One region of the Shewanella sp. 4_MG-2023 genome, then DNA from elsewhere that is predicted to be linked to it. Evidence: predicted binding sites of a transcription regulator. Region 1 holds the regulator's gene; each other region holds the start of a gene.
The links. The regulator sigma-54, encoded in region 1, starts transcription at its own class of promoters, with help from an activator protein. The targets are predictions, from matches to a motif close to GTTGGCACGNNNNTNGNNT.
Positions count from the first base shown of each region.

Region 2: a site for sigma-54 is predicted at 2,684-2,702, ahead of Q4546_RS08180 (flagellar hook-length control protein FliK). Genes of this name have one in related genera too.
Region 3: a site for sigma-54 is predicted at 5,762-5,780, ahead of Q4546_RS04835 (YccF domain-containing protein). Genes of this name have one in related genera too.

Region 1 is NZ_JAUORL010000027.1:1,060-9,366, reverse strand. It holds gene Q4546_RS14435 (KpsF/GutQ family sugar-phosphate isomerase) at 1-250, shown strand, start outside; gene kdsC (3-deoxy-manno-octulosonate-8-phosphatase KdsC) at 252-818, shown strand; gene lptC (LPS export ABC transporter periplasmic protein LptC) at 815-1,375, shown strand; gene lptA (lipopolysaccharide transport periplasmic protein LptA) at 1,362-2,072, shown strand; gene lptB (LPS export ABC transporter ATP-binding protein) at 2,072-2,803, shown strand; gene Q4546_RS14410 (RNA polymerase factor sigma-54) at 2,938-4,422, shown strand; gene hpf (ribosome hibernation promoting factor) at 4,446-4,733, shown strand; gene ptsN (PTS IIA-like nitrogen regulatory protein PtsN) at 4,736-5,179, shown strand; gene rapZ (RNase adapter RapZ) at 5,176-6,024, shown strand; gene Q4546_RS14390 (HPr family phosphocarrier protein) at 6,050-6,322, shown strand; gene mgtE (magnesium transporter) at 6,521-7,882, shown strand.
Region 2 is NZ_JAUORL010000011.1:55,698-64,004, reverse strand. It holds gene fliM (flagellar motor switch protein FliM) at 1-587, opposite strand, end outside; gene fliL (flagellar basal body-associated protein FliL) at 614-1,138, opposite strand; gene Q4546_RS08180 (flagellar hook-length control protein FliK) at 1,230-2,591, opposite strand; gene fliJ (flagellar export protein FliJ) at 2,739-3,185, opposite strand; gene fliI (flagellar protein export ATPase FliI) at 3,185-4,522, opposite strand; gene fliH (flagellar assembly protein FliH) at 4,491-5,468, opposite strand; gene fliG (flagellar motor switch protein FliG) at 5,513-6,556, opposite strand; gene fliF (flagellar basal-body MS-ring/collar protein FliF) at 6,546-8,240, opposite strand; gene fliE (flagellar hook-basal body complex protein FliE) at 8,295-8,307, opposite strand, start outside.
Region 3 is NZ_JAUORL010000006.1:60,110-68,416, forward strand. It holds gene Q4546_RS04800 (chemotaxis protein CheV) at 1-645, opposite strand, end outside; gene Q4546_RS04805 (lipocalin family protein) at 864-1,412, shown strand; gene Q4546_RS04810 (LON peptidase substrate-binding domain-containing protein) at 1,498-2,046, shown strand; gene Q4546_RS04815 (sigma-70 family RNA polymerase sigma factor) at 2,295-2,957, shown strand; gene Q4546_RS04820 (ChrR family anti-sigma-E factor) at 2,950-3,627, shown strand; gene Q4546_RS04825 (hypothetical protein) at 4,218-4,391, shown strand; gene Q4546_RS04830 (1-aminocyclopropane-1-carboxylate deaminase/D-cysteine desulfhydrase) at 4,623-5,618, opposite strand; gene Q4546_RS04835 (YccF domain-containing protein) at 5,862-6,275, shown strand; gene Q4546_RS04840 (EVE domain-containing protein) at 6,395-6,850, opposite strand; gene Q4546_RS04845 (LysR family transcriptional regulator) at 6,895-7,827, opposite strand; gene Q4546_RS04850 (homogentisate 1,2-dioxygenase) at 8,076-8,307, shown strand, end outside.

The sequences.
Region 1 (8,307 bases):
CAAGCTAGTCGGGATCTTTACTGACGGTGATTTACGCCGCGTCATCGATGCTGAAGTGAACCTGCGTACTACCGCTATTGCCGATGTAATGACAACCAACTGCATTACCATCAGCCCAGGTATTTTAGCCGCGCAAGCATTACAGATTATGGAAGAAAAAAGTATTAACGGTTTAATTGTCGTAGACGAGAACCAACGCCCAGTCGGCGCACTTAACATGCTCGATATGGTTAAAGCTGGAGTCATTTAACATGTCATTACACGAAACACTGCACCAAGGTTTTTACGGCCCAATCTCTGATGATGTTTGGCAAAAAGCCAAAAAAATTAAGCTGCTTATTTGCGATGTCGATGGGGTATTTTCCGATGGCCGTATTTATTTAAGTAATGCAGGGGAAGAGTTAAAAGCATTTCATACCCGTGATGGTTATGGCATTCGCTCTATTTTAACCAGTAATATTCATGTTGCTGTGATAACCGGGCGTAAATCTGCCATTGTGGAAAATAGAATGACCGCTTTAGGTGTCACTCATATTTATCAAGGTGTTGATGATAAACTAGTGCCTTACCAAAGCCTGTTAGATACCTATGGCGTTAGCCCAGATGAAGTCGCCTATATTGGTGATGACATGGTTGACTTACCTGTGATGAAACAGGTTGGCCTTGCAGTTTGTGTGGCTGATGGCCATCCTTATGTTAAACAACATTGCCATATGACCACCACCATTAACGGCGGAAATGGCGCATTACGTGAACTCACCGATTTGCTATTACTTAGCCAAGATAAGTTTGAAAATGCCCACGGAATGAGTATATGAGCCGAGTGACCTTCGCTATTATCGGATTTTTTGGCGCAGCCTTAGTCCTTTATTGGCAAGTACAAGTTAAACGTAGTCAGATGGAGGCAAGTAAATTGCCTGCCCCTGCTCGCCCTGATTTTATCGCCAATGACTTACGCACCACTGAATTTAATGAGCAAGGTTTAGTGCAAAGCCGAGTCTCAGCGAAATACATGGAGCACTTTCAGCAAAGTAATGAAACCATGTTTACTGAGCCTGTCTACCTTATTTATCCTGAAAATGGTGAAGCCGAATGGCAATTAAGCGCAGATTTAGGCAAGCTGAATAATGAAACAGGCAAAGTAGTTTTAGAAAATAATGTTATTATTGATGCAATAAACATCGACGAGCCATTACAATCTTTGACAACCACCATGTTGGCACTCGATATGAACACCATGATTTTGACCTCAGATAGACAAATTTTTGTTACTGGGTCAGATTTTAATATACAAGGTTTAGGCCTGTATGCTGATTTAAATGCTCAAGAACTTGAACTTTTAAGTCAAGTAGAAGGAACGTATGAAGCAAAGTAAACTTTTGATTGCCTCACTACTCAGTGTAGTCAGTATTGCCAGCGCCTATGCAAAAGAAGGCGATTTACAGCAAGAGCTTAAAGTCGCAGCTGTGAGCCAAAAAGCTGACATAAAAAACAATCAGGTCATCTTCTATGGCCCAGTTAATGTGACTCAAGGGTCGATTAACATTAATGCCGACGAATTACGCGCATTTGGCACCGAAAGCGGCACCCAAAAAACCATGGTTGCCACAGGTAACCCTGCGACATTTTCCCAAGAGTTAGATGATGGCCGTATTGGTACTGCCAGTGCCGATGAAATTAAATATGAGCTTGCCACTAGCATTTTAACCTTAACGGGTAATGCTAAATTGGACCAAGCTGGCAGCCAGGTTACTGGTAACCTAATTAGCTACAACATTGAAAAGCAGCAGTTAATTGCTGAAAGCACCGGTACTGGTGAAGATCGGGTTATCACTATTTTTCAACCAGAAAGTCACCCAGACTTGATTGATTCTGAAAAGAAAAAAGATGAGCAACCACATTTACCAGACAGCGCTAAACCCGGTGATGACACGCCACCAGCTATAATTGAAAACAACAATTTATCTGCTGTAGAGGCTGTGAACTCAACTGAAACACCCGAAGTAACTGAATCACTTAACGCTGAGGCGCAGGCGACATTGTCAGCCCCAGCAGCTGAGCAAAATGACTAATGACCCAAATTACGTTAACCGCTGAAAATCTCGCTAAGAGTTATAAAAGTCGCCAGGTAGTAAAAGATGTCAGCCTGACGGTAAAAACCGGCCAAATTGTTGGCTTACTTGGCCCTAATGGCGCGGGTAAAACCACCACCTTTTATATGGTCGTAGGCCTAGTCAAAAGTGATAAGGGCCGCATTCTGATCGATGAAGATGATTTAACCGCAGATCCAATGCATTTGCGCGCCCGAAAAGGCATTGGCTACTTACCTCAAGAAGCCAGTATTTTTCGTAAGCTCACAGTACACGATAATATAATGGCAGTGCTTCAAACTCGCAAAAGCTTATCAAATGAGCAGCGCATTGAAGAACTGGAACATTTATTAGAAGAATTTAACATAACTCATATCCGTGATAGCCAAGGTATGGCGTTATCGGGAGGCGAGCGTCGCCGAGTTGAAATTGCACGCGCATTAGCGGCAAATCCTAAGTTTATTTTATTAGATGAACCTTTTGCAGGGGTAGATCCTATCTCAGTAATCGACATCAAGAAAATTATTCAACAACTTAAAAGCCGTGGTTTAGGGGTGCTAATTACCGACCATAATGTCCGTGAAACACTTGATGTGTGTGAGCGAGCATATATTGTGAGTCACGGAAACTTGATTGCTGAAGGAACACCTGCTGAGATCTTAGTCAATCAGCAAGTTAGGTCGGTATACTTAGGTGAACAATTCAAGCTATAGTTAGCACTATTCAGTTTTTAGTATGGCATTCGCGGCCAACAACAAACCTTAATCTAGTCTATTTTTCTAGGATCATAAACTAGCGCCCACACTGTTCGTCGCGATGATGTAATTCAATTAGGGACAAGCGGTACATGAAAGCCTCACTCCAACTCAAAATGGGTCAACACTTAACCATGACCCCACAGTTGCAACAAGCGATTCGCTTATTGCAACTTTCCTCATTGGAGCTACAGCAAGAAATTCAACAAGCACTTGATTCAAACCCGCTATTAGAGCTTGAAGACGAATTCACTAAAGCCAAAGAGCCCGTAAAAGAAAACGCCCTGCAAACTGACACCGATTTTAGTGATAATAGCCAAGTCACCATAGAAAAAGACACCTCAACGGTTGATACCACTGAATCGCTCACTAAAGATTCTATGCCTGAAGAACTCCCTATGGATACCACATGGGATGAGGTGTATACCGCCTCGCCGACTTCTGGCTCTGGCGCAGTATCGAGCGGTAATGATATGCCGTTTCAAGGCGAAACCAGTGAAGGCTTGTATGAGCATCTTGAATGGCAAAAAAACCTCACTCCCTTTTCTGAAAATGACTTGGTGATTGCAACCGCCATTATTGATGCCATTGATGAGCGCGGTTACCTCACCCAGAGCGTTGAAGACATTTTGCAATCCTTAGGCACTGACGATATCGAACTCGATGAAGTTGAAGCTGTACTTAAACGGGTACAACACTTCGATCCCGTCGGCATTGCAGCGCGAGATTTAAGTGAGTGTCTATTAATTCAATTAGGCCAATACCCTAATGAAATTCCTTGCATAGATAATGTTAAGTTACTGATTAAAGATCATCTTGATTTAATCGCCGGTCGTGACTTTAGGTTACTGATGCGTAAAACCAAGCTTAAAGAAGATGATTTACGTGAAGCCATTGAATTTATTCAAACGCTCAATCCACGTCCAGGCTTGCAAATTACCCCCATTAAAGATGAGTACGTCATTCCTGATGTTACTGTACTTAAAAAGAATGGTCGCTGGGTGGTCGAGCTAAATCCCGATAACATGCCTAAAATTGGCGTTAATCAGCAATATGCAGCTATGGCCAAAGGCGGTTCAAGCCAAGCTGACAGCCAATTTATTCGTGGTCATTTACAAGAAGCCAAATGGTTTATCAAAAGCATCGATAGCCGTAATGAAACCTTACTAAAAGTGGCTAACTGTATCGTACAATTTCAGCAAGGTTTCTTTGAGTTCGGTGAAGAAGCCATGAAGCCGATGGTGCTCAATGATATTGCTGAAGCGGTTGAAATGCACGAGTCGACCATTTCACGGGTCACGACCCAAAAATACATGCATACCCCCCGTGGACTTTTTGAACTAAAATATTTTTTCTCAAGCCATGTAAGTACCGATGATGGTGGAGAATGCTCTTCTACAGCAATTCGCGCATTTATTAAAAAGCTCGTAGCTGCAGAAAACCCGAAAAAGCCTCTTAGTGATAGTAAAATGGCGACACTATTGGCTGAACAAGGGATTAACGTTGCTCGACGTACGATAGCCAAATATCGAGAGGCAATGCTCATCCCTCCCTCAAACCAACGCAAAAGCTTATAACTTTTGTTATTGGAGGATGACCTATGCAAATTAACCTGACTGGAAACCATATTGAAATAACTCAATCTTTACGGGAATACGTGCAAACAAAATTTTCAAAGCTTGAACGACACTTCGAACAGATCAATAATGTTCACGTTGTGCTCGATGTTCAAAAGCTACAACAGATTGCCGAAGCCAAACTGCACCTAAAAGGCGGTGAAGTGTTTGCTGTATCGCGTAACGCTGATATGTATGTGGCAATAGACGCCCTGATAGATAAGCTAGACCGTCAGGTAATTAAACATAAAGAGAAACTCACTAAGCATTAACGATGGAACTTCGTACCATCCTGCAGCCGGCGTGCACTACCTGTGCCACTCCGGGCAGTAAGAAAAAGGTACTGGAATTAATCAGCAATTTAATGGCTGCCCAGTACCCAACCCTTTCTTCACAGGCTATTTTTGAAAGTCTAATAGCGCGTGAAAAAATGGGCAGTACAGGTATAGGAAATGGCATAGCAATTCCACATGGGCGCTTAGATAATATCGAAGAACCCATTGCTATTTTAATCAAATGCGAAGAGCCAATCGCCTTTGATGCCATAGACAAGCAACCTGTAGATATTTTATTTGCGCTTCTTGTACCTGCAGATCAGTGCCAGCAACACCTAAGCACATTATCTAGCATGGCAGAGAAACTCAGTGATAAATTGATACTTAAACGACTTCGAAAGAGTCATGACGCTACAGAACTTTATCAGGTTATTACTGCATGAAACTTGTCATCGTATCGGGACGTTCAGGTTCAGGAAAATCAGTCGCACTGAGAGTGCTTGAAGATTTAGGTTATTACTGTGTTGATAACCTGCCACTGCCACTGATTGGCAGCCTGCTTGAACAGCTTAAAGATAGTAACGAGCTTGTCGCCATTAGCGTCGATGTGCGTAATATCGAAGAGCAAGGCAAAGTACTCAAAGAGCAAATTGCTTTACTGTCTGACGATACCAGCATTACCAGTTTCTTTTTAAACGCCAACGATAAAGTGTTACTGAAGCGTTTTAGTGAGACCCGCCGATTACACCCACTGTCTAAGAATCAAATTTCGTTACAAGAAGCCATTAAGCTTGAGGGGCGGTTACTCGAACCCATAGCCAAAATGGTTGATCACTATATCGACACCTCGCAAACTAATATCTACGAATTGAGCGATCATGTTCGGCAAATCTTGCTAGGCAGTTTTGATAAAGAATTAGTGGTACATTTTGAGTCATTTGGCTTTAAGCATGGCATGCCGGCTGAAGCAGACTTTATGTTTGATGTGCGCTTTTTACCGAATCCGCACTGGGAGCTTGAGTTAAGGCCCTACACAGGCCTAGATGCGCCCGTGCAAGAGTTCTTAGAGCGACAGCCTTTGGTGAATAAGTTTATCTGGCAAATTGAAAACCTTTTTGACACTTGGATGCCACATTTAGAGCGTAATAACCGCAGTTACCTGACCATTGCCATTGGTTGTACTGGCGGTCAGCACCGTTCGGTTTATATTGCCGATCAGCTCGCTAAACGTTTCAACAACTCTAAGCACAAAGTCAGCGCCCGCCATAGAGAGCTTGGCATTGAATAAGCTAACCACAACGCCAGCCAAAACGGTGGCCTATTCAAAGCAAATTACCATCAGTAACAAGCTAGGCTTGCATGCGCGAGCGGCGACTAAATTGGCAATTTTAGCTACCGAGTTTGACGCAACTATCACCCTTATCCAAGGTGAGAAACAAGCCAGTGCTGCCAGTGTATTGGGGTTATTAATGTTAGAAAGTGGCATTGGTAAAATCATTACTGTTGAAGCTCAAGGCCGTGATGCAGAAAAAGCCCTTGAGGCCGTATGCAAGTTAATCAACGATAAATTTGACGAAGAAAGCTAACCGCCTGCGCCCAGTAACATCTCCAAGGAAACACAGCGACTCACCTTTACCATTATTTTATTAGCTATACTCAACACACCACCAAGCAGTATTAGCGTATTTATGAATTGCGCATCAAGCCATCAGATATTAGAAATTTCTTCATTCTTTCCGGTGAGTTAAGTTAACATTTCATCATCGTCTTTTCAGGAGTAGCCAATGGGTATTGAAGTCATCGACAGCGAACTGACCGAACAACGTCTTAATCAGCTTACACAAGCATTAGGTAGCGGTATGTTTGTTCATGTCAGAAATATGCTTCATGACATGGCCGCCTCCGATGTCGCATTAATTCTTGAATCATCACCGCCGAAAACTCGTCAAGTGTTATGGCAACTGATTGATCATGAGCAAGCGGGTGAAATCCTAGAAGAACTCGGTGAAGAGTTAAAAGATTCACTCATCAGCGCTATGACCCCAGAAAAAGTAGCCCAAGCCACCTCAGGGATGGATACCGATGACTTGGCTTACATCTTAAGAAGTTTGCCAGATGCTGTTTATAAAAAAGTACTGCAATCCATGAGCAGTCAAGACCGCCATCGCGTCGAACAAGCACTGTCATACCCTGATGACACCGCTGGCAGTATCATGAATACTGATACGGTCACTTTGCGTCCTGACGTTAATATTGATGTGGTATTACGCTATTTGCGCCAGCGCGGCAACTTACCCGATACCACAGATACCTTATATGTGGTTGATCGCAACGATCATGTGCTTGGTGGGGTGCGCCTTGCCGATCTACTCACTTGTGATCCTAATTCAACCATTCGCAGCATCATGGATCCTGAATTAGAAAGCATCCCTGTGGACATGCCTGATAATGAAGTGGCGCAATTATTTGAACGCCATGACTGGATTTCGGCCCCAGTGGTAGATGAAGCGCAAAAATTATTAGGCCGTATTACCATTGATGATGTGGTCGATGTTATTCGTGAAGACGCCGAACACTCAATGATGGGGATGGCGGGTATGGATGACGATGAAGATACCTTTGGCCCCGTAATGAAAAGCACCTTCAGACGCTCGCTATGGCTTACCATTAACTTGTTTGCCGCCTTACTTGCTGCATCAGTAAGTAATATGTTTGAAGGCACGTTAGAGCAATTTGCCACCATCGCGATTTTAATGACTATTGTCCCTAGTATGGGCGGTGTGGCAGGCAATCAAACCTTAGCTCTGGTTATTCGTGGTATCGCCTTGGGTCATATTGGCCAAAGTAACTCCCGTTGGCTTATCGGTAAAGAATTAGCCATTGGTTTTCTTAATGGCCTCATGTGGTCGGTACTGGTCTTCTTTGCAGTGTGGCTATGGAAAGGTGATATGGCACTGGGCGGTCTCATTGGCGGCGCGATGCTCATTAACATGACCGTTGCCGGACTAGCGGGGGCCAGTATTCCGCTCATACTTAAAAAACTCAATATCGATCCGGCATTGGCTGGCGGTATGGTACTAACCACAGTCACCGATGTGATTGGCTTATTCGCCTTTTTAGGCTTAGCGACCATTTTCTTAATGTAGCGCCGTAAAACCCCCTCTTTCATCAGCATAAAAAGCGGCATTTATTGCCGCTTTTTTGTGCCTTAAAACCATAGAGTTTTAATGGTTACTTTTGTTTACCAATTAAAACCGATTCGCACCAAAATAGTACTTTTGCACCAAGATGTTTCACGCTCACTTTTTAGAGCTAACACTTTAAAAAAATAAGTCACTGTAATAAAAGGGTAAAATATTTATTTCATAATTGGCACAAGTATTCCATTGAGTTACGTATCACTAAAGAGGTAGCTTTTAATTTGACCAATTTAGTGGAGAAATTTAAGCCTTATAAATTTGAATATCAGCAGGAGTCGATGATGAAATTATTACACACATGTTTGAATCTTTGTCGTAATCAGTGCCACTTTTATAAGCATGTAGGCTGTAGCCTATGGGAAGTAGAATAG
Region 2 (8,307 bases), on a different contig from region 1:
ATGACCACCACTTCTGTTGGGCTAACAATATTGGCCATGGCAGGGTTGACCTCTGAGTCTAAATACTCAAACTCAACATCCATTACTGGTGCCCAGGCATCTTTATAATCTTCAAAAATGATTTTCAATAGCAGCTGGACGATACGACGCTCTGTGGGAGTAAACTCACGCCCTTCAATTTTTGCATGAAAGCGGCCATCACCACCAAAAAAGTTATCCACCAAAATGAAGACTAACCTTGCTTCCATGGTGATAAGCGCCGTGCCTTTTAACGGACTAAAGCGCACCATATTCAGGCTGGTTGGTACGAATAGGGTATGAACGTACTCACCAAACTTAAGCATTTGCACGCCGTTAATAGACACTTCAGCAGCACGGCGCATCATGTTAAACATGCTGATGCGTAAGTGACGAGCAAAACGTTCATTTACAATTTCAAGGGTTGGCATTCGCCCACGAACAATGCGATCTTGAGAGGAGAAATCATATGCTCTGGTTTCATCAGTATCATAAATATCATCTTCATCAACATCGTCGACGCCATGGAGTAGCGCATCAATTTCGTCTTGGCTTAATAAATCACTCACATCATCACCTTGGATTTTTCATGGCGTTATTGCATTACAAAACCAGTAAAAAGTACTCTTTCAACGACTTTTTGGCCGGTTATGGGTTGCAATGTATTTTGAACATTTAATAGGGCTAATTGGCGTAATTCATCTTTACCCGCTTGGGTACTTAGCTTTTGTACATCTGCTGCGCTAAATGTGTTTAAAAGCGCATGTTCAATTAAAGGAATGTGCATTTTTGCAGTAACGCCGTCATCGCCTCGCACCATTAACTGCACTTTTATTTCAACTAAACGTGAACGATTAGCACCCGCTAGATTGAATAAAAATGGTCTTGGCATACCCACATAATTTGCCTTACCAGTAGCAGCATCAGTTACTACAGTTGCAGTACTTATGTCAGTTGCAGGTGAGTTTGCAGTCGCTTTCGCATTGTCGCCAATAAAAAACAGCACTGTCACAGCAATGCCTGCCAGCAGCAACATGCCAACCACCAAAAAAATAATCATTTTATTGATACTTTTTGGTGGGTTCTGGGTAGTTAATTCTAAAGAAGCTTCTTCTGGCATAAATGATTCCATCACGCTGTTGTTATTATTGTGTTAACTAAGTTTCAGCTTAGTTTTTGATTTTGCGATCATTAACCCATAGGTTACCGACTTAAGCGTAATAATCTATAGCTGAACTGCCACTCATGGCATGTTTTGTGACTATCTCAAGTTCTTGTGCTGAAATTTCATCCAAAAGCCTGTCATTACTAGCACTCGACTCATCATAATCAGCGTTTTTCTGCTGTTCGCCGTCTTGAGAAACATGACTGTCAGCCAATTGCAGCCCTTCTTCTGCTAGCATTTCCCGTAGCCGCGGAATAGCTTGCTCCAATAGGTCTCGGGTTTGTGTCTGCGCCACTTGAAATTGCACTTGGGTTTGATCGCCATTAACTTGAACTCTGACCACCATATGGCCAAGCTCTGCCGGATCTAATCGAATTTCCGCATGTTGAATGCCCTGTCCTACCATCGTCATGAGTTGTTGCTTCATCACAGGGGCGAACTTTTGGATCATCTCCTGCATTTGCCCTACCGACTCAGATCCTTGGCGTAACGATAATTGAAATTGCGGCACGTCACTTTTATGCACTGACGTTAAGCTACTTTGATTTTGTATCGCCTTGAGATCCACAGATTCTGCATCAAGAGTAAACTCACCAGCGCTAAGGGCAATGGCATTATTTGCTAGGGCATTACTACTAGGACTATTGGCAGAGGAAGGAATAGCAGACTTATCCATGGATACCGAGAACTCAGCTTTACTCAGGTTAACCCCAGATTCCTTTGAGGTTATTTTGCCTTCAATACTGTCAGGATCGCCTAAAGTTTTGTTTGCATCAACTAAGTTTTTGTTTACATCAACAGCAGCGCTATTGTTATCCATTATGTTTTTATGAATTGAACTAAAGCCACTGCTAAGTGCAAGGGCTGGTTTTTCAGCATTATCTATGGCGCTGGTTGTTGCTAACTCAATCAAAGGGAGTAAGGCTCCACCTTGGATGGGAGTTTGCTGGTTAAAGTCAGTGATCAGCTGATTTAACTCCTTGACTGATAATGCTGACAACTCAGCTGCAGACATTGCACTAAATTCAGATAAATTTTGTAGTTGCTCAGCTGAATAGTCACTTAAAAATTCTGTAGTTGAATCGGCCTCAATAGCCAGCGGCAATATGTTGCCACCTGTTGGTTGGCTATTGGTTTCAAAATTTTCTGCTAAGTCAATTTGAGCAAAGATTAAAGCAATATCGGTTTCTGCAGCAATATGCTCTTGTGAGGCATTGTCATCCACCAGATTGATATCTGTGTTATTTTCAGAAGCTTGCTCAGTGTTACCCTGCATCTCATCAGTTTGAGAAACTTGATTAAGCGCCGACAAAAAAGATGAGCTATCAGTACCTTGCGGCGTCTCTCCCGTTGGGGAATTCGCCATTTTATTGCTATTTCCAAGTAAAATATTACTCACTTGCTGCATAACAAACTCCGAGTTAATAACACCGAAAACCTATTGGTGCTATAAAATTATGAAAGTCACATTGCTGACGCTTTTATTATTAATAACGAACCAAGCAATAAGAGTGCCAGAATAAAAATTAATTAGGCTAAAAACGGATAAGGGAATTTAACGCGGGGTTTTACGAATAAACTGCTGCATCGCAAATTCATCTGAGGCTTTTTGCTCTTGTTTATTGGCTATTTGCTGAGCTTTTTGATCATTTTTAGCTAACAACAATTCAACCGCTTTACGCTTTTGTTGCTTTTGCTGCCAATTAACTTGTCGATGTTGGGTCTGATTTTGTGCTTCTTTAACGGTATTAACTTGCTGCACTAGTGCTTGGTCAATTTGCTTAATAAATTCATGAAAAGAATGATATTCACTGGCACTTAGCGTTTTGCCTTGATTTTCATTCATTTGCTTCATGTACTCGAGACGATAATTATTTAACGCCTCTAATTGCCCCTCACATTTTTGTAGTTCTAATTGTGCAGATTTAAGCTGTAAAGCCGCCTGTTCTTCTGCTTCTTTATTGAGTTTAAGCACTGTAATTAATGGATCAGCCCGGCGCATTATTTACACTGAGCAGCAATCTGCCCAACCATGGTTTGACTGTTATCAAAGGAAATAACATCTTTAAATCCTTGGCGTAAAAATGCATTCATCGCTGGTTGTAACCGAATAGCGTTATCAATGCGTGGATCGCTGCCTTGGGAATAAGCCCCAATTGAAATTAAGTCTCTGTTTTGCTGATAAAGTGAATACATCTGTTTAACCAGACGCATGGACTCTAAATGCTCAGTGCTAATCACCATAGGTGCGACGCGGCTAATGGACTGCTCAATATCAATCGCGGGGTAATGGCCAGAATCTGCCAGCGTTCTTGATAACACAATATGACCATCTAAAATCGCCCGTGACGCATCGGCAATGGGATCTTGTTGATCATCACCTTCGGTAAGCACGGTATAAAATGCGGTAATCGAACCTTGACCTGGGCCGCCGTTACCTGCCCGTTCGACCAAGCGGGGTAATTTAGCAAACACCGATGGCGGATAACCTTTGGTCGCCGGAGGCTCACCCACTGCCAAGGCTACTTCACGCTGGGCTTGGGCGTAACGGGTTAAACTGTCCATCAATAACAATACGTTATAGCCAAGGTCTCTAAAATACTCCGCAATACGTGTTGAGGTTTCACAGGCGCGTAATCGCATCAATGGTGAAGTATCAGCAGGTGCTGCGACCACCACAGATCTGGCTCGGCCTTCTGGGCCTAAAATCTCTTCAATAAACTCTTTTACTTCACGGCCACGTTCACCCACCAGCCCCACCACAATAATGTCAGCAGTGGTGCCGCGAGTCATCATGCCTAACAGCACACTTTTACCCACACCAGAGCCGGCAAACAGGCCCATCCGCTGGCCTTTACCTACGGTCAACATGGCATTAATGGCTCTAACCCCCACATCTAATGGTTCGGTAATCGCGCGGCGCGATAAAGGGTTAATGGGCGGCGCATGACGCGAGGCATGTTGCTCAGTATTTAATGGTCCAAGGCCATCAAGGGGTAAACCACTACCGTCTAAAACTCTACCAAGTAAACTTAAGCCGACATTTAACCCTGACTGCTCACCTAAAGGCTGCACTCTTGCTCCCGGTAACACCCCTCTTAATTCATCAACGGGCATGAGATAAAGTAATTCATCATCAAATCCAACGACTTCAGCCACTAGCTCACCGGCCATGGTTTCGATAGAGCATAAACTGCCAACAGGGGCTCTACAGCCGGTAGCTTCGAGGGTTAAGCCAACAACCCTAACCAGCTGACCACTGGCCACAGGCCGAATGGGGGTGACTTTATTACTATGGAGTTTAAATTTATTTAGTAACTGATGTTGGCGATTTAGCATCATCTACCTCATCAACAAGGTGTAAACCCTCTTCATGTACGACAGAAGAAACATTGTCATCAGTGAGTTGATCCCGCTTTGCTCCCACCACCTTAAGGCTACATTCGCTAGCATCCTCGGCAATGCTAGTGGTGTAGTGACTTGAATCTGACTTAATCGTTTGCACATTGGCCTGAATCGCTGCGACCTGTTGCTGCAAGCCACTAAGAGCTTGACTCATACGCGCTTCAACTCGTAAGTCGACACTGGAGCGCTCGCTGTGAATGATGCAGTCACCGTTTTTAAGAGATGGATCAGCTTCAATTTCCCAACGATTCTTAGCTAATTGCGCTTCACTGTATAATTGATTAACAAGTGCAGCATCATCTGGGCTAAACCTCAGAGTGACTTGTTGTTTTTTAATCGGTAACGAATCTACCCCTTGACGCAGTACAGATAAAATATGTTCAGGATGAGTTTGTAATTCATTACCGACGATGGATTTGGTCAGATTAATGGATAGCTGTAATAGCTCAGCTTCAATTTCAGCATCAAGCACTAATAAGGGTTGCTCAAATTGCTCAACTAAGCCAGATAAACGCTCAAGCATCTCATTAGCTTTGGCTAAACCCACTTCATAACCTTGTTGTTCTCCTTGGCTAAAGCCTTCAGCGTGACCTTGCTCTAAACCTTCAAGCCGACCTTGCTCCGTGCCTTTCGCTAGCCCATCAAGCTGGCCTTGCTCAAAACCTTCTTGTTCAGCTTCAACTCGAATTTGCTCTATTTCAGCCATGGTAGGCGGTAAAAGGGGCTTGTCTTCAGCAACAGGCTGGGAATTTTGACGTCCTAGTTGGCCAAATAAATTTGAGCCAGTGTCAGTTTTTTGTTGGGAAACATCCGGTAATTGCCAATGGCTAAAATCTTCATCAACTTCTGTTAGGTTATTATTGTTATTAGCTTTAGTCATGATTGCTCTGGTTGTACCTCGTTATAAAATCGGCTTAAATCGGACTATAGGAACTCATCACCACCGCCGCCACCGAGTATAATTTCGCCGCTGTCACTTAATCGACGCGCAATCGCAAGGATCTCTTTTTGAGCCATTTCCACTTCACTGATCCTTATCGGCCCCATGGCTTCAAGATCATCACGTAATAGCTCACCTGCTCGCTTAGACATATTACCAATAATTTTGTCAGATAACTGATCATCAGCACCTTTTAATGCTTTCATTAGCACATCTTGTTGAACTTCACGCAGCAAAGCTTGAATACCGCGATCATCTACATCAATTAAGTTTTCAAACACAAACATCAGATCTTGAATTTGCTGCGCCATTTCTTCATCAGATTCACGCATGGTTTCCATGATCTGGCCTTCAACACCCGTATCAAGGAAGTTCATGATATTGGCCGCCGCTTTCAAGCCGCCCATTTTCGCAGCTTGTGCGCCGCCTTGTCCGGCAAATTGTTTTTCCATGATGTCGTTTAATTCTTGCAAAGCTGCTGGTTGAACTTCTTCTAAGTTAGCAATGCGCATCATTAAATCTAAACGGGTATTTTCAGGGAACTGACTGAAGATTTCAGCCGCTTGATCAGGCTCTAAATAAGATAAAACAATAGTTTGGATTTGTGGATGCTCGTTTTGAATAATGGTCGCCACTTGGCGTGCATCCATCCACTTAAGCGAATCTAAGCCTTTAGCGCCACTGCCCATAATAATTTGTTCAATCAAATTACCGGCTTTGTCTTCACCTAGGGCCGCAGTTAATGCTTTGCGGACAAACTCTTCACTGTTAAAACCAATGGAAGAAAACTTCTGAATCTCTTCCAAAAACAGCTTATGCACCCCAATGACTTTCTCTTGACCAAAGTCTTGCATGGCGGCCATGGCCATACCGACTTTTTGCACTTGTTTTGGCTCTAAGTGCTTTAAGATTGAGGCGGCATCTGCTTCACTTAAGCTCAGTAACAAAATAGCAGTTTTATCAATGCCACTCAGCTCTTCAAGAGTAGCCTGTTCGCCTACGGGTGCTACCAGGGTATTATTTGCCATCTTCTTGTAACCAACTCTTAATTACTTGGGTAGAAAGTTCAGGTTCATTAGCCACTAATGCCCTTATCGACTTAATCATATCATCATCTTTATGCAGGTTTGGTATTTGAATCGAGCCATCATCGGCATAGCTATAATCTGCTTGTTGGCTATTGAGCATACCCAAGGTATCGGCGGCATACTGATCTTCAATCTCAGCCAATTCATGACCTAAGCGCGGCTCTTCGGGCATCTCGACTTCGTCGTTATTAAACAAACGATTTAACATAGGGCGAATCACAAACAAAATCAGCACTAAGACTAAAAACGCCCCTAACACCAATCTCACCGCGCGCCAAAACCAAGGCTGCTCCCACATTTCAGCGGCGGGCAGCTCTTCAATAAGCTGGTTCATAAACGGTACTGTGACCACTTCTAAGCTATCACCACGTTGACTGGTAAAGCCCATCGCCCCTTCAAGTAAGCGACGAATATTGGTTAGCTCTTGTTCGGTGCGCGGAATGCGGGTCACTATGCCACTTTCATCAGCTGGTCCCGGTTTATAATCAATGGCCACCGACACACTGACTCTGCGCACCACACCCACTTGCTGGCGGGTATGGCTGATGGTGGTATCAAGTTCAAAATTACGGGTTGCTTCTCGATGGCTATTGCCATTAACGGCTGTAGTTTGCTCTGCGCCTGCTTCTTGTGGAATATCTGAATCCATAGGAGGCTGATTGGTTAATGCCCCTGGAATGCCACCCATTGATTGACCGCTTGAATTACGCTCTATGGTCATTTCACTGCGTACAGCGGGTAAATCAGGCGAAAAGCGTTTCGCGGTTTGCTCAATCGCGGTGAAGTCCATGTTGACATCCACTTGAGAAGTGAAGTTTTCAGGGCCTAGAATAGGCATTAATATCGAATCGATTTTGTTACGATATTCTGCTTCTTGATGCTGCACTAATTCAAGCTCGCGGCGGGCTCTTGAGGAGGCGCCATCTTGGCTACCTGAATTTAGCAGGCGGCCATTTGAATCGGTCACTGTCACCCGGCTTGGCTCTAAGCCTTGTACTGCTGAGGCGACAATATCAACGATAGAGTCAATTTCTTCTTGGCCAAGGCTACCACGACGAACGCTCACAACTACGGTAGCGCTAGGTTTAGATTTATTACGGGCAAACACATTTTCTTTGGGAATAGCTAATATCACTTTGGCGCGGCTAATACTTTTTAGCTCTTCTATCACTCTGGCTAAATTAACTTCTTGGCTTTGTTTTAGGCGGGCTTGCTCCATGCGCTGACTAACACCAAAACCGCTGTCTTGGCTTAAATAATCGGTTGGTTGACTACTGGCTTCAACGCCTGCACGGCCCAGCAGCAGTTTGACATTTTGATATTTGTTTTCAGGAATACTGACTACATCGCCGGAGATTTTATAGACAATTTTATTCTTATCTAAAACGTCCAATACTTGGATCATTTCAGCAGTTTCCATTTGCCCTAACGGCCTATATTCAGGCTCTTGCGCCCAAATAATCATAAATACTGCCAGCACAAGACATACAGCTAAAGCCAATATCATAGTGATTTGACGCATAAAGTCAGCACTACCAAACGAGCTTTTCAAGCCAGGTTTATTTTCCTGCTGAATCCCTGTGCTATCGACTTTATCTGAATCTAATACTAGATCTGTGCTCACAATATTTACCTACTTCAATACCAGAATATCAACAACAATACTATTAACAAAAGCCTAAACAGGCATA
Region 3 (8,307 bases), on a different contig from region 1:
ACCATCAGAGGCCTCTATGATTTTAATCCCCAGTTGACTGAGGGTGTCGCGTACTTGTTTTCTAGCCGTGGCGGAGTCATCAACAATTAATACTTTTCGGCCCGGCATGTGCGCCACTAATTGTTGATCAAGTACGCCTTCTGATAAGGTAATGTCGTAATCAATGATCTCAGCTAGCACCTTTTCGACATCAATAATAGAGACCAATCTTTGTACATCATTATCTTGCAGTTTAGTGATAGCCGTTAAATAGTTATTAGCCCCAGCAGACTTTGGCGGCGGCATAATATCGCCCCAGGTCATATTGACAATATGCTCTACCTTGCCAACTAAAAAGCCCTGCACACTGCGGTTATACTCAGTAATAATCAAATTACAGTCATCTGAGACTGGCATAGGGCTAAAGCCAATAGCACCGCGCAAATTAATCACTGGAATAGACATACCACGAATGTTGGCAACACCACTAATGTTTGGGTTACTGCCAGGTAATGCGCTTAAAGGCGGAAGCTTAACGACCTCTTTGACTTTGAACACGTTAATAGCAAATAATTGGGTGGCACTAATTTTGAACAACAGTAACTCTAAACGGTTCTCACCGACTAATTTAGTACGTTGATCGACTGAATCCAGCATTTTTTTCATTATTATTTCTCGTTAACTCGACCTTGGTTCTACTAGCCATTAAAAAATTTTTAGCGGATACAACAGCGACATTGACTAAATAAGGTTGGCTGTAAAACATCATTTAGAACAGATATTAACCTAATAAATTTTAATATAGATCTTATCGGCAGCATCGTACGTAACATGAGTAATTAGTGCAAATTCAACTCAAGATAAAACTATAGGGATCACAACAAATGACATCGACAAAGGTTTATAACAACATAAAAAGCATCGCCTTGTGTGCCTTGCTAGTTAGCGAAACAAGCGCTTGCACTATGCTCGATAAAAAAGTGACTGTGGTTGAAAACTTTAAACTCAACAATTACCTCGGTAGCTGGTATGAAATCGCCAGACTTGACCATTCATTTGAAAGAGGCCTTTCAAAAGTCACAGCCAACTATTCTGTTGATGGCGATAAAGTTGTGGTCATCAATCGAGGTTATTCAGACGAAAAAGCACGTTGGAGTGAAGCAGAGGGTAAAGCCTACTTCATTGAAACGGACAATATTGGCCGTTTAAAAGTCTCTTTTTTTGGGCCGTTTTATGGTGCCTATCAAATCCATGATTTGATGGAAGATAAAAACGGAAACTATATAAGTTCGTTAGTGATAGGTCCAAACAATGATTATGCGTGGATTTTATCGCGCACACCTAACATCTCTGCCGAGCATAAACTCAGATTCACAGAAAAAATGACCGCATTAGGCATTGATACTCAGCAATTAATTTGGGTAAAACAATAGTGATCATTACCCTCAATATCACCGTATAAACTATTGAAAACATGAATACTACATTCATCATTAAGTTAGTAATAAAGGTGCTGTTATGAAATTGCCTCTGTTCCCATTATCCATTTGCTTGTTACCTCAAGGCTTCACGCAATTGCGCATTTTTGAACCAAGATATAAACGTTTAGTGACTGAATCACTTAAATCAGGTGAAGGTTTTGGCTTATGCATGCTAACCAGTGACAACCAACTCATGCCTTTAGGAACTTGGGTTCATATTATCGATTTTGAAACGCTAGACGATGGACTATTAGGTATTAGTATCGAAGGTAAACAGCGGTTTAAAATCAATCAGTTCGATACTGAAGCTGATGGTTTAAAAAGAGGTGATGTCAGTTTAATCCCCGATTGGCCGCAAACAGATATAAAGCCCAAACAACATTTTTTAAAGAAAACCTTACAAGAGATTTTACAGCAGTACCCACAACAATTATCTCACTATAAAGATGACGACTTTAATAATTTGTCATGGGTCTGTCAGCGCTGGTTAGAGATAATGCCCATTAGCCCAGAGGAAAAGTACCAGTGCATTAATAGTCATAATCACGAAATGACCCAAGCCTTGATCACCAGCATTATTAAGTAATCTTAACGCATTCAAAATCAGGTGGTTAGCGACTTTAACTCAAAGCAAACCACTCAAATTTTTAACTCTTAGTAATAAATGATAAAAAAGTTGCACATTTTTAAGCCTTTTTTGAACCATCTTTCATCCTTTTGCGTATCAACAAGTAACTTTCGGATTTAGTCAGCTTTTAACCTGCTATATAAAACAGATTAATGCAATATATGTGACTAAAGCTCTCTTAACACTGACGATGCGAGTGAAAATAAATGCAAAATTTTCAATCACAAACGGTTCAAAGTCGTTATGATAAAGGTATGTTATCTAAAAATACAAAAGCAATAGATACTGCCATGAAATCAACCGATAAAAATGATGACGAAGCCCAGATGCTTGCAGGCTTAATGCTACGTGTTGCAAATCATAGAGATAAAGCTGCTTTTGCTAAACTGTTTGCTCATTTTTCGCCCAAAATACGTTCTTTTGGGATCCAACGTTTGAGCCAACAAGGCTTAGCCATGGACTTAGTTCAAGAAACCATGACCCGAGTATGGACTAAAGCCCATCTTTATAATGTTGATAAAGCTGCAGTAAGCACTTGGGTGTTCACAGTCATGCGTAATCAGTGCTTTGACATGTTGCGTAAAGTGCAACATAACCGTGAAGATGCGTTTGGTGACGATATTTGGTCTCTATTCGATTCTGATGGCAGCGATGAAACTGAAAATGACTTCAAATTGTCTGCCACCTTGCTTAAACACGTTGAGTCACTACCGCCGCTGCAAAAACAGGTGGTGCAAGGCATTTACATGCAAGAGCTTACTCAGCAAGAACTGGCAGATAAATTGAAAGTGCCCATTGGCACGGTTAAATCAAGACTCAGATTAGGATTAGAGAAGTTAAAAGGCTTCATGGAGAAACATTATGATTAATTATCACCCCGATGAGCAATTACTGTCTCTCCATGCCAAAGGAGAACTGCCTTTGTCTCTATCATTGGCCGTGTCAGCCCATTGTGAACTGTGTCGTCATTGCGCCGATAAAATTGAGCAACTAACTTTGGTTGCTGCTGAAAACAGCTTAAATGCGCAACCCACTGCATCACTAGATTCAAGCATAAATGAAGCTATGGATGCAGAGCTTGAAGCCATGCTTAACACTATGATGCAAATGGATGATGCCGTTGATGTATCGCCAAAGCAAACCAAGGTCGCAGTCAAGGTCAAAGGTCAGCAATACAATTTACCGGCTGCATTTCGCCAGCAAGTAGAAAACCATTGGCAAGGTATAGGTAAAGTCAGTCGGTTAAGACTCGACACCGGCGAGAAACAAGCAAGAGCGAGTTTACTGCATATTGATAAAAACGGCGAAATCCCACAGCACACCCATAAAGGCCAAGAGTTGACCTTGTTGTTAGCAGGCGAATTCAGCGATGAATACAACACCTACAGCGCAGGTGACTTTATGTTACTTAATAGTGACCATGAGCACAGCCCTAAAACAGTTGAGGGGTGTTTATGTTATACCGTTGTTGATGCGCCTTTATATTTTACTAAAGGGATCAGTAAGCTACTCAACCCAATAGGCGAACTGATTTATTAATCAACGGCTTAACACTGACTCTGATTTTAAAGATAAAAGAGTGCTTTAATGACACAAAGCACTCTTTTTTTGCGGTTTTTATAACAGTTATGCTTATCGTCGACTTAGCTAGATTATTTACCCTAACTGAGGATAAGTCGCCACAAAGTACAGTGTGTTGCTGCTTTTGTTGGATAAATATTCAAATAAAGGGCGATTAAGTTCACCTTTTATCCATTAATTGTCCTGAATTGTAAAAAATGTATTGCTATATAAAAAATATATGACTAATATCCTCTGTGTATTTAAGTTTTCTTGTAATTATTTGTTTACCCTTCTGTTAGTCACTCACTACATGCAGTAAACCCACACTACAAGTCATTTGCTAAGTTGTTCTCTGTCATTTGTTTGTCATATGCCTATGTTCAACTAACTACAGCAAGTAAATTGGCGATTAAAAATAAAATTGATCAAACCAGCCTACTTGTAAGTGTAATAAGCACAGTGAACTTAAGCACATAAATAGAAACTTTCGCAACACAACTGCTTAAGGATAAATATTGTTATTACTTACTCACCAAAAAGGTGAAAATTAAAAAGGAGTGTGGCACATGTCATACAACATAAATGGTCATGAAATTACAGTTAATTTCCCTGTTAATTCAATATCATCAAATAAAAACTCAATAGCTTTTACCGATAGCCAAGGTAAAACTAAAACAACTTTTTCTAAGCGCACTGAAGCGTTAACATTTATGAAATGGTTACTTACGGCTAACAAGTAAGACTTTTAACGCTTGCGTTATTCATTTGCTCAGTTACTCAATAGACATCGCTTCTCGGTATTTCCTCTCACACCTTACCGGACGTTTATTAGAACTGAGCAACATGAAGTTACCCTCACCCAAGAGCACTTTTCAAATCCTTCTCTAAGCAACTCTCCAACGTCATAATTCAAATCAATTTTCAATATTGTCTCTAATGAATGCTTATCTAGCCTAGATATAAACCCGCTATCATCCTTGCTGTTGATATTTCCTTTTGTAGCGCGCTAACATGCTTGGATTACCCAGCAAGCCCCCTTGATGTAAATACATCACAGGAACAGCAGCACCTTTGTTTAAGTCATCGCCGCTTAGGTTTGCAGTATTTAGATAATGCTCCAGCATGATGAAACCAACTGGGTCATACAACAATTCAAATTCAATACCTTGCTTATTGACGTGTTGCCACATGTCATAACACTGACGGTTCAACTTACCAAAATGATACTTTTTACCATTAGAGATGATCCTTGGATGATAGTCAGTATTATCGGTTAATTGATAAAACTGCTTAGTGAGATATTCATCACCGCCAACACAGCTGCAGGTTAATACCGTTACACTGGGCAGCGAGAGGTCTGAGCTGCTGGCTGTTTTACTGAATTCGACAAAAAAACGTTGTAAGTAAAGTGCCGTGGTACCTGTACCTGAAGGAAGAAATAGCTCTAACTTTTTCATATTATGTTGTTTAAGCCATTCAATAATCTCTCGCCCTAGTTGATCAAGCCCTAGCTGAGCATATTCACAACGCCCGCCTTCGGGAACAAACACCGTACTCTTAACGACAAGCTGTTTGTTCGATTCATACGGCGCTTGAATATCTTGTTGTACATAAGTCTCTAGGTTCAGCTCAATACCCGCTGGCTTTTCAATGATGTTGGCGCCGTTGTCTAAGGCCGCTTTATAGTTTCCTTGGGGGTTTTGCTTAAGATAGCCAGCTATATGGTCAACATAATAATCAAGTTGCCAGCCGCGCATTTTGGTTAAGGCAGCTAAAGAGTGCAGCGAATTTGCTTGCGCTGAGCCATAGCCAACCAGTTTTTTTACTAGAGGGAAATCTTGCTCGAGAAAATATTGAAATTTTCGCGCTTTGTTACCACTGAAATCCGGGTGGAGTAAATCATCGCGTTTTACAAATATTGCCTGCTCTGCAAATCGAATGGTTTGTACTGGTGTGGTGGCAAACATGTTTATCTCAACATCAATGAGTAGAGTTATTATTTTAACTAAAAAATGTTGTTTTTAACTAACCTATTTATGCTGAGAGTTTAAGAGACAATATACCTTATAAAATTATCGTTTAAATTCAGCAAGATAAAAAATATAAATAATGTGGCACAGATTTCGCTTCAATAGTGCATAGTTCGACTAACAAACTGTACAAAGCACGATTAAAAATAGTACGTTATTACAACAAGTAAGGGATTTTAGATGTCAGTATTAAGATTAGTTTTTAATATCGCTTGGTTCATCATGGGCGGCTTTATAATGGGCTTAGCTTGGTGGCTAGCTGGGCTCTTATGTTTTATTAGTATTATCGGTATCCCCTTTGGCCGAGCCTGTTTCGTCATTGGTGAAATGGCATTTTGGCCATTCGGCCAAGAAAATGTAAATCGTAAACACCTATCAGGCACAGAAGACTTTGGTACCGGTCCATTAGGGATGATAGGTAATGTAATCTGGTTTTTATTTTTCGGTATTTGGTTGGCCATCGGTCACCTCACCCATGCTCTAGCTTGTTTTATCACTATCATTGGTATTCCGTTTGCTATACAACATGTGAAGCTGGCTTTATTGAGCCTCACGCCGATTGGACAAACCATAGTGGCAAAAGAAAGCTATTAATCTAAACCAATTTTAATTGCTGTTACTATTGAATGTTAAAAAAGGAGCGCTAATTTATTAGCACTCCTTTTTTATGTTTAAGGCATTTATAAAGCATTTATAAAGCATTTATAAAGCATTTATAAGGCAACGATATAGTTGAACTCTTCTTCTGTCACAGGCTGAACACTCAACCTAGCGCCTTTACTTACCAATACCATGTCAGCAAGTTTTGGATCTGCTTTTAACTGCGCCAAGGTAATAATGCGGGTTAACTTTTGATTAAAACGAATATCTACTGCAACCCATCTCGGTTTTTGTTTATCTGATTTAGGATCAAAATAAGGGCTTTGATTATCAAAGGCGCTTAAATCAGTCACCGCATCTGAGGTCACCTCGGCAATACCCACAACAGCGGGAACTTTACAGCTGGAATGGTAAAACAGCACTAAATCTCCTGTTTTTACCTCATCCCGTAAAAAGTTTCGCGCCTGATAATTACGTATCCCTTGCCAGGGTTCTGACTGTGGTAAACATGCTGCTAAATCGTCAATGCTGAACTCATCAGGTTCCGATTTCATTAACCAATACTTCATTTAAATCCTTAACAGTAAAACGATAATACTTATGCAATCCATAACTAACCAATGGCCGAATGACTAATTTTTTGATCATTAGTTGATTGATTAAAAGTTGCAAATTCTTCTGAAATTAACTCAGTAAATAATCGCCCCGCCCGCCCAAGTGGCCTTTCTAGGGTAGATACTAACTGCGGGGTAAATCTAAATCTATGGCCACCAACAAAATCTACTATGGCTAAATTCTTGCCCGTAAGCTCATCATTAATAAGAAACTCCGGCATCCAGCCAAAACCTAGCCCTTTTAGTAAGGCATTTTTCTTCATAATAAAGCCTGATAAGTAAAACACTTTGTCGCCGCCAAACTGTAACTCGTCTCGGTGTAGTTTTTGCGGCGATGAGTCTTCAATGGTTAATTCTACATGTTGCTGCAGATCAGTCAGGGTAACACCGGATAACTCAGCAAGAGGATGCTGCGATGAGCAAACCAATAAACTGGTCACTGGTGGCAGTTGTTGGGCAGAAAAATAAGGCCCTGCAAGGTAATCCTTAACCAGCATTAAATCGGCTTTATCTCGCTCAAAACGATGTTGAACGCCGCCTAAAAATTCCATGTTAAGTTGTATCTTGGTAGGAATATTATGCTCAGACATGCGCTTTAACGCTGTCATGATAGGCTCCATTGGCAGCGCGCCGTCAATCACCAATTCAAGCTTTGGCTCCCAACCTTCGCTAAAACGACTGGCTAAATGTTCAATATTGGCTAAATGTTGCAGTAACCGTTGGCCTTCAGCCAAAATCACTTTGCCTTCTGGGGTTAATTCAGCCCGATATTGAGACCGATTAAATAAAGTCACCCCTAGGTGTTGCTCGAGTTTTTTTACTTGATAACTTACTGCTGATTGCGCTTTGTGTAGCCGCTCAGAGGCTTTAGCAAAACTTCCTTCTTCAACAAGTACTTGTAGCACATTAAATGCTTCTACATCGATTTTCATTTAAGCCTCCATGTCCCTATTCTGCCTTTAAGTGTTCTGCAGTCGTGACACTTATGTAAACTTTTATTAACCATCTAAAAATTAGATTAAGTTAAGTGGTTTATTATTCTTTTTTTTGTCCATCCTAGCAACTAAATTGTTAACTAGATCACAAATAGTTTATTAACGCTGCGCTAGAAAAACATTAACAAAGCAGATTAATGAAGCTCAATAACGACAACCAAACGAATAAGAGTTGAGGAGTTACGATGCCGGTTTATGTTCAACAAGGACAAATACCTTCTAAACGCCATATCGCTTTTAAAAAAGACTCTGGCGAGCTTTACCGTGAAGAACTGTTTTCTACTCACGGCTTTGCCAATATTTACTCCAATAAATATCACCATAATATGCCGACTAAGGCATTAGCGGTGGCTCCCTATGCTCTTGAGCACGGCGACGAGTGGCAAGACTCGTTAATCCAAAACTACAAACTCGATT